Linked DNA regions of Beijerinckia sp. 28-YEA-48. Each later gene encodes a partner of the first gene's protein in a complex. Links are inferred from orthologs where the notes say so. Each region holds a gene or a part of one and is shown in the gene's direction. Other genes may lie near its edges.

Region 1 (8,221 bases):
TTGAGCGAAGTGGAGGCCGGTTCGCGTGAAGAAAATGCGTCGAAATAGAAAAGGGCTCGGTTCTTAGAACCGAGCCCCTGGGCGGCTTTTCAAGGGCCTGCCTTGGCCTATGCCTGAGATCAGGCGGCCAGCTGGCGGATCACGTACTGCATGATGCCGCCGTGGCGGAAGTATTCGAGCTCGTCGAGGGTGAGGATGCGGCAGTCGACCGGGATCTTCTTTTCCGAACCGTCGGCGAACTTGATCGAGGCTTCCATCTGCTGGCGCGGCTTCAGCTTTTCGCCGAGACCATGCACGGTCACCAGTTCGTCGCCCTTCAGGCCCAGCGTCTGCCAGGAGGTGCCGGCTTCGAAGGTGAGCGGCAGGACGCCCATGCCGACCAGGTTGGAGCGATGGATGCGCTCGTAGCTCTGGGCGATGACCGCGCGCACGCCGAGAAGGCGCGTGCCCTTGGCCGCCCAGTCGCGCGACGAGCCGTTGCCGTATTCCTCACCGGCCATGATGACCAGCGGCACCTGCTCGGCGGCGTATTTCATCGCCGCGTCGTAGATCGACAGCTTTTCGCCCGACGGATAGTGGACGGTGTTGCCACCTTCCAGCACGTTGCCGTCGCTGCCCTTGTTCATGAAGTTCTTGATGCGGATGTTGGCGAAGGTGCCGCGCATCATCACTTCATGGTTGCCGCGGCGGGTGCCGTACTGGTTGAAGTCCTTCTCGCGCACCTGACGCTCGGCCAGCCATTTGCCGGCCGGCGAGGTGAGCTTGATCGAACCGGCCGGAGAAATGTGGTCGGTGGTGATCTTGTCGCCAAACAGCGCCAGGATGCGGGCGTCGACGACGTCGGCGATCGGCGCCGGAGTCATCGTCATGCCTTCGAAGTAAGGCGGGTTCTGCACATAGGTGGACGACATGTTCCACTTATAGGTCTGGCCCACCGGCGCCTTCACCTTGCGCCAGTTGGTGTCGCCCTTGAACACGTCGGCGTAGCGTTCCTTGAAGGTCTTCTTGGTGACGAACTTGCGGATGAAGGTGTCGATTTCCTTGTTCGTCGGCCAGATGTCGCGCAGGTAGACCGGCTCGCCCTTCTTGGTGTGGCCGAGCGGCTCCTTGGTCAGGTCCTTGGTCACGGTACCAGCGATCGCATGGGCGACGACCAGCGGCGGCGAGGCGAGATAGTTCGCCTGCACGTCGGGGCTGACGCGACCTTCGAAGTTGCGGTTGCCGGAGAGAACGGCGGCGGCGACGATGCCGTTCTTGTTGATGCTCTCGGAGATTTCCGGCGCCAGCGGGCCGGAGTTGCCGATGCAGGTGGTGCAGCCGTAACCGATCAGGTTGAAGCCGAGCTTATCGAGATCCTTCTGCAGGCCGGACTTGGCGAGATATTCGCCGACGACCTGGGAACCCGGCGCCAGCGAGGTCTTCACCCACGGCTTGACGGTGAGGCCCTTGGCGGCCGCGTTGCGGGCGAGAAGGCCCGCGCCGATCAGCACGTTCGGGTTCGACGTGTTGGTGCAGGAGGTGATCGCCGCGATCACGACGTCGCCGTGGCCGATGTCGTAGTTCTTGCCGTCGACCTTGTAGCGCGAGGCCATGTCGTCGACCTTGCGGTAGTCGGTGGTCATCGCCGAGGTGAAGCCGGTGCTGACGCCTTCCAGCGGCACGCGGCCTTCGGGGCGCTTCGGGCCGGCCATGGACGGGGTGACGGAGCCGAGATCGAGTTCCAACGTGTCGGTGAACACCGGATCCGGCGTCGCCTTGACGCGGAACATGCCCTGCGACTTGGCATATTTCTCGACCAGCGCGATGCGGGCCGAAGCGCGGCTCGATACCTTCAGATAGTCGATGGTCTCGGCGTCGATCGGGAAGAAGCCGCAGGTCGCGCCGTATTCCGGAGCCATATTGCCGATGGTGGCGCGGTCGGCCAAGGTCAGCGAGTCGAGGCCAGGGCCGTAGAATTCGACGAACTTGCCGACGACGCCCTTCTTACGCAGCATCTGCGTGACGGTGAGCACCAGATCGGTGGCGGTGACGCCTTCCTTCAGCTTGCCGTCGACGCGGAAGCCGATGACCTCAGGCAGCAGCATGGAGAGCGGCTGGCCGAGCATGGCGGCTTCGGCCTCGATGCCGCCGACGCCCCAACCGAGCACCGACAGGCCGTTGACCATGGTGGTGTGCGAATCGGTGCCGACGAGCGAATCCGGATAAGCCAGTTCGACGTTCACGGCTGGGCCGCGTGCCGGCTTGTACTTTTCCTTCTTCGTCCAGACGGTCTGCGACAGATATTCCAGGTTGACCTGGTGGCAGATGCCGGTGCCCGGCGGCACGACGCGGAAGTTGTCGAACGCGCCCTGGCCCCACTTGAGGAAGTTGTAGCGCTCGATGTTGCGCTCATATTCGAGCTCGACGTTCTTCTTGAACGCGCGGGCCGAGCCGAATTCGTCGACGATGACCGAATGGTCGATGACCAGATCGACGGGGATCAGCGGGTTGATCTTCTCGGGGTCGCCACCGAGCTTGGTCATGGCGTCGCGCATGGCGGCCAGATCGACCACGCCGGGCACGCCGGTGAAGTCCTGCATCAGGACGCGCGACGGGCGGAAATTGATTTCGTGTTCTTTTTTGCCTTTGTTCGAGGCCCAGGCGGCGCAGGCGACGATGTCGGCCTTGGTGACGGTGCGTCCGTCTTCGAACCGCAGCAGGTTCTCAAGCACGACCTTCATGGAGAACGGCAGTTTCGAAACGCCCTTCAGCCCGTTCTTCTCGGCATCCTTCAATGAATAATAATGATAAGTCTTGGTGCCAACTGTGAGCTTTTTCCGGCATTTGAAGCTGTCGAGGGAGGTCATTGTATGATCCCGGTTGGAGGTGGGGGGATTGACGGGGCTTATAGATAATTCCTGCGGCGCGCGCTACACGCTGATTGGTTGATTTTTTGTCTCATATCACAAGACCGATCTCATGACGGGCTTAGACTGTTTTGCCTGATTTTTCGCCCTCCCCCGTTTCGCTGCGCGTCGCTGGTCTCGATCTGGTGCGGGGCGAGCAGCATCTGGCCGCTCAATTGACGTTCACGGTCGAGGCCGGCACCGCGCTGGCGGTCGTCGGCGCCAATGGCTCGGGCAAATCGACATTGCTGCGGTGTATCGCCGGCCTGCTGCCGTTCGAGCAGGGCTCGGTCGAAGTGTTGGGCGCAGAAATACCAGGCTCCGGCGATGCGCCGATCGCCGCGCTGTCCCACTATCTGGGACACCAGGAGGCGATGAAGCCGGCGCTGACCGTCGGCGAGAACCTGCGCTTTTGGGCCACCATGCTGCGTCAAGAAGCTGGAAATGCGGGGGCTGGTGAGGCGGCAAGCCAGGGCGAAGACCTCACGCCGGTCGCCGCGCTGGAGCGGTTCGATCTCGCCCATGTGGTTGATACACCGGCCGGATATCTCTCCGCCGGGCAGCGTCGCCGGGCCGCGCTGGCGCGGCTTCTGGTGGTGTCGCGGCCGATCTGGCTGCTCGATGAACCGACGGCGGCGCTCGATGCGGCTTCGGTGAAAAAACTCACCGAAGTCATGGCGGCGCATCTCAACGGCGGCGGTCTGATCGTCGCCGCCACCCATGACCAGCTCGGCATCGCGGTGCACGAACTGCGGTTGGGAGAGGATGCTGGTCCATGATGGCCGCCTGCGGCGCCTTGTTCATGCGCGAGCTGCGCATTGCCCATCGGATCGGTGGTGGGGCGACGATCGGCGTCGTGTTTTTCCTGATCCTCGTGACCATCGTGCCGTTCGCCATCGGCCCCGACCTCAATCTTCTGGCGCGCATAGGGCCGGCGATTCTCTGGATCGCGGCGCTGCTTGCGACCCTGCTCGGCCTCGACCGGCTGTTCCAATCCGATGCCGAGGATGGGTCGCTCGATCTTCTGCGCATGGCTGATCTGCCGCTGGAGCTGATCGTTGCGGTCAAATGCGCGGCGCATTGGGTGGCGACCTGCCTGCCACTTGTCATTGCGGCGCCGCTGTTTGGCGTGATGCTGGCGGTTGACGGGCCGGCGCTGGCGGCGCTGACAGCTACGCTGGCTGCTGGCACGCCGGCTCTTACCTTTGTTGGCGCCATCGGCGCGGCGTTGACGGCGAGCTTGCGGCGCGGCGGTTTGTTGATGGCGGTGATCGTTCTGCCCTTGACCATCCCGGTGCTTATCTTCGGTGTGTCGGCGGCGCAGGCAACGAGCGGCACCGTGCCGTTCTTGTCGCCGTTCCTGATTCTGGTGGCGTTGTCGCTGGCCGCGATTGTTCTGGCGCCTTTCGCAGCAGCGGCGGCGTTGCGCGCCATGGCCCGCTGAATTTGGCGCGCTGAATCTCTGCGACAAGCATCAATCGCGTAGATCAACATTGTTCTGCGCATTGATTGCGCCGGCCTGTGTCCTGCGCCATTGTCCCCGGCAAATCAGTCCGGAGGAACAATGACCAAGCTGAAACTAACTTTTGCCTGCGGCCCCTATGATCGGATGGAGGCGCTGGCGAGCGGCGAAGTGAAGCCGGAGGGGATCGATCTCGACTATCGGGTGATGGACGACCCGCGCGAACTGTTCGACCTGCTGATGTCGAGCGACGATTTCGACATGGCGGAGATGTCGTCGTCGGAATACATCGCCAATACGGTGGCGGGCACCAGCCCGTTCGTGGCGCTGCCGGTGTTTCCTTCCAAGGTCTATCGCCACGGCTTCATCTGTTACAATCGCAAATCCGGCATCAAGACGCCGAAGGATCTGGCCGGCAAGCGTATCGGCGTGCCGCTCTATACGATGAGCGCAGCGCTGTGGTGCCGGGGCATGCTGGAAGATGAATATGGCGTCGATCTCTCCGACGTCACCTGGGTGCAGGGCAATATGCATACGGCCGGCACCCATGGAAATCCGCACGCGCCGCCGCTGCTGCGTCCGCTCAAACTGGAAGTGAACGCCACCGCGTCCTTGAGCCAATTGCTCAGCCGTGGCGAGATCGATGCCACTTTGGGCGCGCTCATCCCCGATACGCTGGGCGTCGATCCGGATGTGGTGCGGCTGTTTCCGAACTTCCGCGATGTCGAGATCGACTATTACAAGCGCACGAAAATTCATCCGATCATGCATCTCGTGGTCATCCGCAAAAGCGTGTTCGAGAAGAACCCCTGGATCGCGCGGCCGCTGTACGAGGCGTTCGAGGCGTCGAAGCGCAGCATGTGGGAGAAATTGCAATATTCCGGTGCGCAGCGCGTCATGCTGCCGTGGCTTTATGCCGAGATCGACACGATCAAACAGACCTTTGGCGACGATCCCTGGCCTTATGGGCTGAAGGCCAATCTGCCGACCCTGACCAAGGCGATCGAATATATGCATCGCGACGCCATGATCGCGCGCAAGCCGACGATGGAAGAATTGTTCGTGGATGTGGGAGCCTGAGCCATGGACGCAATTAAATTGGATGCGATCAAAACCGCCATCCGCGATGTCGTCATCGCCAACCGCATTCTGGCTTATGAGCATGTGCTCGATGCCTATGGCCATGTCAGCATGCGCCATCCGCACGATCCGTCGCGCTATCTGCTGTCGCGCTCGCTCAGCCCCGGCATCGTGACGGAAGCCGATATCATCGAATTCCATCTCGACGGCACGCCGGTGTCGCCGGACGAAAAGCGGCCGCTCTATCTGGAGCGCTTCATCCACGGCGGCGTCTACGAGAAACGTCCCGATGTGATGGCGGTCATCCATTCCCATGCGGAGGATGTGCTGCCCTTCACCATTTCGCGGCGCAAGCTGCGACCGGTGCTGCATGCGGTCGGCAATATGGGCGCGCATGTACCGGTGTGGGATATCGCCGAGAAGTTTGGCGATCGCACCACGTTGCTGGTGACCAATATGGAGCAGGGTCGCGATCTCGCCGGCTGCCTCGACTGCAACCGTATGGCTTTGATGCGTGGCCACGGCTTTGTCTGCACTGGCGTATCGATCCAAGACCTGGTGCGCCTCGCCGTCTATATCCCCAAGAACGCGCGCGTGCAGATGGCGGCGATGCGCATGTGCTTGAGCGATGACGAGAGTGAGATTAGGGCTTTGTCGCAGGGTGAGATCGAGGCGCGGCTGGCGCTTGATCCGAACTCTCCAGCGTTGCTGCGCGGCTGGGAATATTGGGCGCGCGAGGCCGGTTGTGGCGATATGCTGGGCGAACTCTACTAAGAAACGAAAAAACGGAGGGAATAATGACCAAGGATAAGGTGCAGGCGGCGCTGTTGGCGGCTGCCGTTGTGGCGTTCGCGCCGACGGCGCACGGGCAGACGGGCGCTGATTTCTACAAGGGTAAGACGGTGTCCATCCTGATCGGCTTTCCGCCGGGCGGCGGTTACGACGCCAATGCGCGTCTGCTGGCGCGCTATATGGGTCAATATATTCCCGGCGAGCCCACTCTGGTGCCCTCCAATATGCCGGGCGCGGGCTCCCTGGTGGCCGCCAATTACACTTACAATGTCGCGCCGTCCGATGGTTCTGTGTTCACCATGTTCGCGCCCTCGACGGCGATGGAGCCGATCCTCGGCAATAAGACGGCGCGGTTCGACCCGGCGAAATTCTCTTGGCTCGGCTCGATGGCGCAAGAAGTGTCCTATTGCGGCATCTGGCAGGGGCCGGGTGTCGCGACTTCCTGGGATGATGCGATGAAGCAGGAAGTGATCTTCGGTGGTGGCGCCACATCGGCCATTACCTATCAGCATCCGATGGTGCTGAAGAATGTGCTCGGCGCCAAATTGAAGATCGTGCCTGGCTATCCGGGCACGCGCGAGATCAATCTCGCCATGCAGCGCGGCGAAGTGCATGGCTCCTGCGGGCTCTACGTCTCCTCGATTGCCACGCAGTGGAGCCGGGAAGTCGCCAACGGCCAGTTGAAGCTGGTGTTGCAGATGGGCTCGAAGACGACCGACCGCTACGGCAAAGTGCCGAGCGTCTTCGACTATGCCAAGACCGAGGAGCAGAAGCAGATCCTCGACGTGCATTTCGGCCAATTGCTGCTGTCGCGCCCCTTCGCCGCGCCGCCGAACGTGCCAGCCGACCGGCTGGCAGTCCTGCGCTCCGCCTTTATGGCGACGATGAAGGACAAGGGGTTCCTGGCGGAAGCGGAAAAGGCCGGGCTCGATGTCGATCCGGCGACCGGCGACGAAATCCAGGCGATCCTGGCGAAGTTCGCCAGCTTTCCGCCGGATGTGCTGAGCAAGGCCGATGCGGCGATGGGGCGGTAGGTTCTGCTCAATCTACGTGTCATCCCGGACGCGCTAAAAGCGCGATCCGGGACCCAGGGGCAACAGACGAAATGCTGTTCGTTGAAGGCGTTCTCGGTTGCAATCCGAGATTCATCCACACGCCCCTGGGTCCCGGATCACTTGCTGCGCAAGTGTCCGGGATGACACCGAGGGCTTCGGTAACCTCTCAGCCCCAGACCGCGAAACCCATGCCGCAGCCGGTGCCGGCGAGCGAGCGGTAGCAGGGCACATAGTCCTGCCACTGGGTGTCGAGATGTTCGCAGGCGCCCGCCACCGCCAGCCAGTTGCGCACTTCCGACGTGCCGGAATTGAGCTTGTTCATCGGGATGGCGCGCAGCCAATCCGCGTTCTTGTTGCGGAAGGCTTCGAGCAGAGCGAGATCGAGCTCCTCATTGACGGTAAAATGGCTGAGGCCGCCGGAGGCGAGAATGCCGACGCGGCGCTCTTCCGGCCAGGCTTTCACTGCGGCGGCGATGGCGCGGCCCAGATCATAGCAGCGCCGTGGGCGTGGCTGGTTCGGCGGAAAGTAGGTGTTGAGCGCGATCGGCACGATCGGCACGATTTCCTGCGGCATCAGCCGCTGGTGCACGAAGCCGAAGGCATGACCTTCGCCATGTTCCTTGCCGAGGCGCTTGGCATGGCTGATGTCGAAATCCGCATCCATCAACGCATTGGTCAGATGGCGGGCCAGCGCGGCATCGACCGGATATTCGATCGAGCCATTGGTGACGTGATATTGCTGGCGGGCCGTGCGCCACCATTGCGGCGCATCCTCATCCATATGCAGCGGATTGTTGAGGATGGTCTCGCCGGAATAGATCAGGATCGACGGCATGTTGTCGTCGAAGAACTGTTCGTTCTGATCGTCGCCGACGATGATCAGCGCATCAAGTTCACGGTGCTGGATGATACCAGCCAGCTTCTCGATATTGGCGGTGCAGCGCGCG
Region 2 (5,471 bases), 2.0 Mb from region 1 along the record:
GGGGAGTTCATCTAGGGTTCAGCGGAATTGAGGCAGGATCGGGCCATGCAACTCCTGCTCGTTTTGGCAATGATGGGTCATATGTCCGCGCCGCCCGCCCTTGGAGCGGAGCGCGCTGTGCACACCTGTCTGTCGCCCTCCGAGACGCGCGCCGCCGTGCAGGAGCGCAAGCTCGCCGATCCTTTTCCCATGCTACGCAATGCCGCCCGCAACGGCGGGGGCGAGCCGCTGCGCTCTCGCCTTTGTCGCTGGGACGACAAATACGTATATGAGCTGGCGCTGCTGCGTCGTGACGGAAAAGTCGTTCGCGTCTATCTGGATGCCGTCGACGGCAAACCGGTTTCTCAGCTGCCGGTTTCGCAGCCCTAGGTAATCTGCCTAGGATTTTATTTTGACGCGTCTTTGTTGGTTGGATCACGCCAAACCGCAAAACGCCATGAAGGAGCGGGTCTGTTGCGACTGCTTGTTATTGAGGACGACAAGGATCTGAATCGTCAGCTTGTCGCCGCCCTGGAACAGGCGGGCTATGCGGTCGACACGACGTTCGACGGCGAGGAAGGCCATTTCCTTGGCGAGAGCGAGCCCTATGACGCGATCATCCTCGACATCGGCCTGCCGAAGAAGGATGGCATCACCATTCTGGAAGAGTGGCGCGCCGCTGGCCGCAAGACACCAGTGCTGATGCTGACCGCGCGCGACCGCTGGAGCGACAAGGTCGAAGGCTTCGATGCCGGCGCTGACGATTATGTCGCCAAGCCCTTCCATATGGAGGAAGTGCTGGCGCGTCTGCGCGCTCTGGTGCGCCGCGCCGCTGGCCATGCGACCAGCGAACTGGTCTGCGGCCCGGTGCGGCTCGACACCAAGGCGGGCCGGGTGGTCGTTGATGGCAATCCGATCCGGCTCACCTCCCATGAATATCGGCTGCTCGCCTATCTGATGCATCACGCCGGCCGCATCGTTTCGCGCACCGAACTGGTCGAACATCTTTACGATCAGGATTTCGATCGCGACTCGAACACGATCGAGGTCTTCGTCGGCCGTCTGCGCAAAAAGCTTGGCGTCGAAGTTCTGCAGACGATCCGTGGCCTGGGCTATCTGATCGCGCCGCCGGGCGAGCCGCCGGCCTCTCCGGCCAAATCGAGCAGATAGGCGCGATGGCTCTGCTACGCCGCGATGCGCTGTCGATCCCGACCCGCCTTTTTCTGTCCGCTGCTTTCTGGAGCATCCTGCTTCTGCTGATCGCCGGCGCTGGCCTGGTGGCCGCGTTCCGGCAAACGACGGAGCAGGCTTTCGACGATCGCCTGTCGGTCTACCTGAAGGCTCTGGTCGCCGATGTGGCGCTGAGCGGCGATGAAGCGCCGACAAGCCCTGGTCAGTTGGGCGAGCCCCTGTTCGAACTTACCCGCTCGGGCTGGTATTGGCAGGTGACGCGCATGGATGGCGCCACGCCGCAGATGCGCGCGTCGCGCTCGCTTTTCGCCTCGCGCCTGCCGCGCTTAGCCGACATCGGCGTGCGTGCCGATCAGACCGGCCTGCGCAAGGGCTATATCGAAGGCCCCGATGGTCGCAATCTGCGCATGATCGAACGGGTCATCGATGTCGGTGATGACGGCACCTATCTGGTTCAGGTGGCCGCCACCAACGAGGATGTTCTTCTCGAGATTCGTAAGTTCACCCTGACCCTGGCCTTGGCCTTCGCCATCTTGGCCCTGGCGCTCGTCGGCACGACGGCGCTGCAAGTGCGCTTCGGCCTCCGGCCCTTGCGTCTGTTGAGTGGCGAGGTCGCGGCCATTCGCCGGGGCGACGGGGAAAAGATCGCCGGCGCCTATCCACAGGATCTGGCGCCCCTGGCCGGAGAGCTCAACCTGCTCATCGCCTCCAACCGCGAAGTGGTGGAACGCTCGCGCACGCAGGTCGGCAATCTCGCCCATGCGCTGAAGACGCCGCTCAGCGTTATTTCCAACGAGGCGGCGACGGACGCTTCGCCGCTTGGTGGCAAAGTGCTTGAACAGGTCGAGGTGATGCGCGACCAGGTGACCTATTATCTCGATCGCGCCCGGCTCGCCGCCCGCTCCAGTGTCATCGGCGCCATCACCGAAATCGAACCCTCCCTCGATGCCCTGATGCGCACCTTCGAAAAGCTCCACACCCGCGTCGATTTCGATTTCGACGGCGCCCCCGGCCTGCGCTTTCGCGGCGAACGGCAGGATTTCGAGGACATGACCGGCAATCTCATCGACAATGCCGGCAAATGGGCGACGAGCCAGGTCGCCGTGCGCGCCCGCCGGCTGGCGGACGGATTTATCGAGGTCAGCGTCGAAGACGACGGGCCGGGCCTGCCGCCGGAACGGCGGGAGGAGGCCATGGCGCGCGGTCGCCGCCTGGACGAGACCAAGCCGGGCTCGGGCCTCGGCCTCTCCATCGTTGCTGATCTGGCAAGGGTCTATGGCGGCACTTTGCGCCTGGAAGAGGCGTCGATGGGTGGATTACGGGCAGTTTTGCGCCTGCCTGCGGGCTGAAACATCCAGTTTGAGCGATGGCTTCCTACGGACATAATGCGGATGTGACTTTGTGGCGGCTTTCATTCGCCATCAAGCCGTGACAGAACCCGCGCCATGATCTGGGTCGTTTTCGCGCTTCTGACCGGGCTTGCCGCTATCGGCGTTTTGTGGCCGCTATCGCGCGCGCGCCAGCCGCTATCCGATGGCGATACCGCCTTTTATCGCAGTGAGCTGGCCGGCATAGACACCGACCTCCAGCGTGGCCTTGTCAGTGAAGCTGACGCCAAGTCCATGCGTGCCGAAGCCGCCCGTCGTCTGATGCGCACGGAGGCCAAAGGCGAGGGGACTGTTTCCACCTCCGCAGCCACTGTTTCCTCTGCCGCTACCTGGCGCCGGCGCGTCGCGGCGCTGGCCAGCATCGTCATCATCGGCGGCGTTTCGCTCGGCCTTTACGCACGCATCGGCAATCCCGAGGTTCCCGACCTGCCGCTCGAAGCGCGCCGTCAGGCGCCGCCGGGCCAGCCCGACATCATGATGGCTGTGGCCCAGATCGAAGCCCATTTGGCGAAGAACCCGGACGATGGCCGCGGCTATGAAGTGATCGCGCCGGTCTATCTGCGTTTGGGCCGTTACGAGGACGCCGCCAAGGCCTGGGCCAACGCGCTGCGTGTTCTCGGCGCGACCCCGGTGCGTGAGACCTCACTGGGCGAAGCCTTGGTTTTTGCCGCGAACGGCCACGTGACACCCGAGGCCTTGGCTGCCTTTGAACGGGCGTTGGCGTTGGCGCCGCAGTTTCAGCAGGCGCGTTTTTATATCGGCCTTTCTGCCGCCCAGGCGGGCGACAAGCTAAAAGCCCGCGATATCTGGACAAAGCTCGTGGCTGAGGCACCGGCCGATGCTGAATGGGCCGGCGTCGTGCGCGACCGGATCCGTGAACTGGGATTGCCCGAAGCATCCGCCGATGCACGCCCCGCCAGCGAAGCCGGGCAGGCGATCGCCGCGCTGCCCGAGGCTGAGCGCGACAGCGCCATTCGTGCCATGGTCGGTAATCTGGCCGCCAAACTGGCGAAGGACGGGCGCGACGGCAATGGGTGGGCGATGCTGATCAGGGCTTATATGGTTTTGAAGCAGCCTGATGATGCCCGTGCGGCGCTGGCTGAGGCGCGCAAGGCGCTGGCCGACGATGGCGAAGGGCGGGCTCGCGTCGACGCCCTGGCAAGCGAACTGGGACTTGGAGGCTGATCATGACCCGCAAGCAACGCCGGCTGGTGTTGATCGGCAGCGCGCTCAGCGTCCTCTTTGTCGCCGCAGGACTCACCATGTTCGCTCTGCGCGACAATATCGTTTTTTTCTATTCGCCGGCCGAGATCGCCGCCAAGGCGCCGGCGCCTGGCACGCGCATGCGCTTGGGTGGTTTGATCAAGGCGGGCTCGATCATGAAGGGCGAAAATCGCACCGTCACCTTTGTCGTCGCCGATGTGGAGCGCGAGATCAGCGTGACTTACACTGGCATGTTGCCGGATCTGTTTCGCGAAGGGCAGGGTGTCGTCGCCGAGGGCGTGCTGGTGAGCCCGACGAGCTTTCGCGCCGATTCCGTACTGGCCAAGCATGACGAGAACTATATGCCGCGCGAAGTCGCCGATGCTTTGAAGAAACAAGGCCATTGGCAGGCGAACGGCGCCGAGGCGAAGAAGTGAGCACGTCGCGATGATCGTCGAAACCGGACATTACGCTCTCGTTCTCGCGCTGGCGCTGGCGCTGGTGCAGGGAACTCTGCCGCTCTGGGGCAGCCGCAAGAATGATCCGGCTTTGATGGCCATGGCGCCGTCAGCGGCGATCATCCAATTCGTTCTTGTCGCCATCGCCTTCGGTGCGCTGACATGGGCCTATCTGTCGTCTGATTTTTCGCTCGCCAATGTGGTGCAGAATTCTCATTCGCAGAAGCCGCTGATTTACAAATTCTCCGGGGTCTGGGGCAATCACGAAGGCTCGATGCTGCTGTGGGTGCTGATCCTCGCCTTCTTTGGCGCGCTTGTCGCTGTTGGAGGACGGCGCACGCCACAGGATCTGTTGGCGACGACCCTGGCGGTGCAAGGCTGGATCAGCGCCGCCTTCCTGCTCTTCATCCTGCTGACGTCCAATCCCTTCGCCCGCATGCTGCCGCCGCCGGCCGAGGGCAATGATCTCAATCCGATCCTGCAAGACCCCGGCCTCGCCATCCATCCGCCGATGCTCTACCTCGGCTATGTCGGCTTCTCGATCACCTTCTCGTTCGCCGCCGCCGCGCTCATCAATGGCCGCATCGACGCGCAATGGGCGCGCTATGTGCGGCCGTGGACCTTGACCGCCTGGATCTTCCTCACGCTCGGCATCGCCATGGGCTCCTACTGGGCCTATTACACCTTGGGCTGGGGCGGCTTCTGGTTCTGGGATCCGGTCGAGAACGCTTCGCTCATGCCGTGGCTCGCCGGCACCGCGCTCTTGCATTCGGCGACGGTGATGGAGAAGCGCGACGCGCTGAAAATCTGGACGATCTTCCTCGCCATCCTCGCCTTCTCGCTCTCTCTGCTTGGTACCTTCCTCGTGCGCTCCGGCGTGCTGACGTCGGTCCATGCCTTCGCCACTGATCCACAGCGCGGCGTATTCATCCTCGCTATCCTCGTTTTCTTCATCGGTGGTTCGCTGGCGCTGTTCGCGCTGCGCGGTCCGTTGTTGAAAGCGGGCGGCATTTTTGCGCCGATCTCGCGTGAGGGCGCGCTGGTGTTCAACAACCTGCTGTTGACCACGAGCTGCGCCACGGTCTTCGTCGGCACGCTCTATCCGCTGGCGCTCGAAGCACTCACCGGCGACAAGATTTCGGTCGGGCCGCCGTTCTTCAACTACACGTTCATTCCGCTCTTCGTGCCGCTGTTCCTCGCCATGCCGCTTGGCCAAGTTTTGGCGTGGAAGCGCGGTAATTTCCTTGGCGCC

What was found.
Region 2: the proteins of ccmB (region 1) and ccmE are in contact, whole or in part, in a solved structure (PDB 8CE8), measured with the Escherichia coli proteins. The link is inferred for Beijerinckia sp. 28-YEA-48 from one-to-one orthologs.

The regions. Positions count from the first base shown.
Region 1 is NZ_FNSI01000001.1:4,777,418-4,785,638, forward strand. Bases 2,601-5,494 are described here. They hold ccmB (heme exporter protein CcmB), read left to right. Parts: upstream 2,601-3,660; coding sequence 3,661-4,329; downstream 4,330-5,494. Other genes in these bases: acnA (aconitate hydratase AcnA), read right to left, coding at 2,601-2,846; ccmA (heme ABC exporter ATP-binding protein CcmA), read left to right, coding at 3,008-3,664; BLW50_RS22335 (ABC transporter substrate-binding protein), read left to right, coding at 4,450-5,427; BLW50_RS22340 (class II aldolase/adducin family protein), read left to right, coding at 5,431-5,494. In the rest of the region: more of acnA, read right to left, coding at 120-2,600; more of BLW50_RS22340, read left to right, coding at 5,495-6,201; BLW50_RS22345 (Bug family tripartite tricarboxylate transporter substrate binding protein), read left to right, coding at 6,225-7,253; BLW50_RS22350 (DODA-type extradiol aromatic ring-opening family dioxygenase), read right to left, coding at 7,441-8,221. UniProt on the Escherichia coli protein: Required for the export of heme to the periplasm for the biogenesis of c-type cytochromes.
Region 2 is NZ_FNSI01000001.1:2,761,924-2,767,394, reverse strand. What follows is about bases 2,665-5,471. They hold ccmE (cytochrome c maturation protein CcmE), read left to right. Parts: upstream 2,665-3,745; coding sequence 3,746-4,198; downstream 4,199-5,471. Other genes in these bases: BLW50_RS12970 (heme lyase CcmF/NrfE family subunit), read left to right, coding at 4,209-5,471; ccmI (c-type cytochrome biogenesis protein CcmI), read left to right, coding at 2,665-3,743. Also shown: BLW50_RS12995 (PepSY domain-containing protein), read left to right, coding at 46-369; BLW50_RS12990 (response regulator transcription factor), read left to right, coding at 454-1,149; BLW50_RS12985 (ATP-binding protein), read left to right, coding at 1,155-2,519; more of ccmI, read left to right, coding at 2,616-2,664. UniProt on the Escherichia coli protein: Heme chaperone required for the biogenesis of c-type cytochromes. Transiently binds heme delivered by CcmC and transfers the heme to apo-cytochromes in a process facilitated by CcmF and CcmH.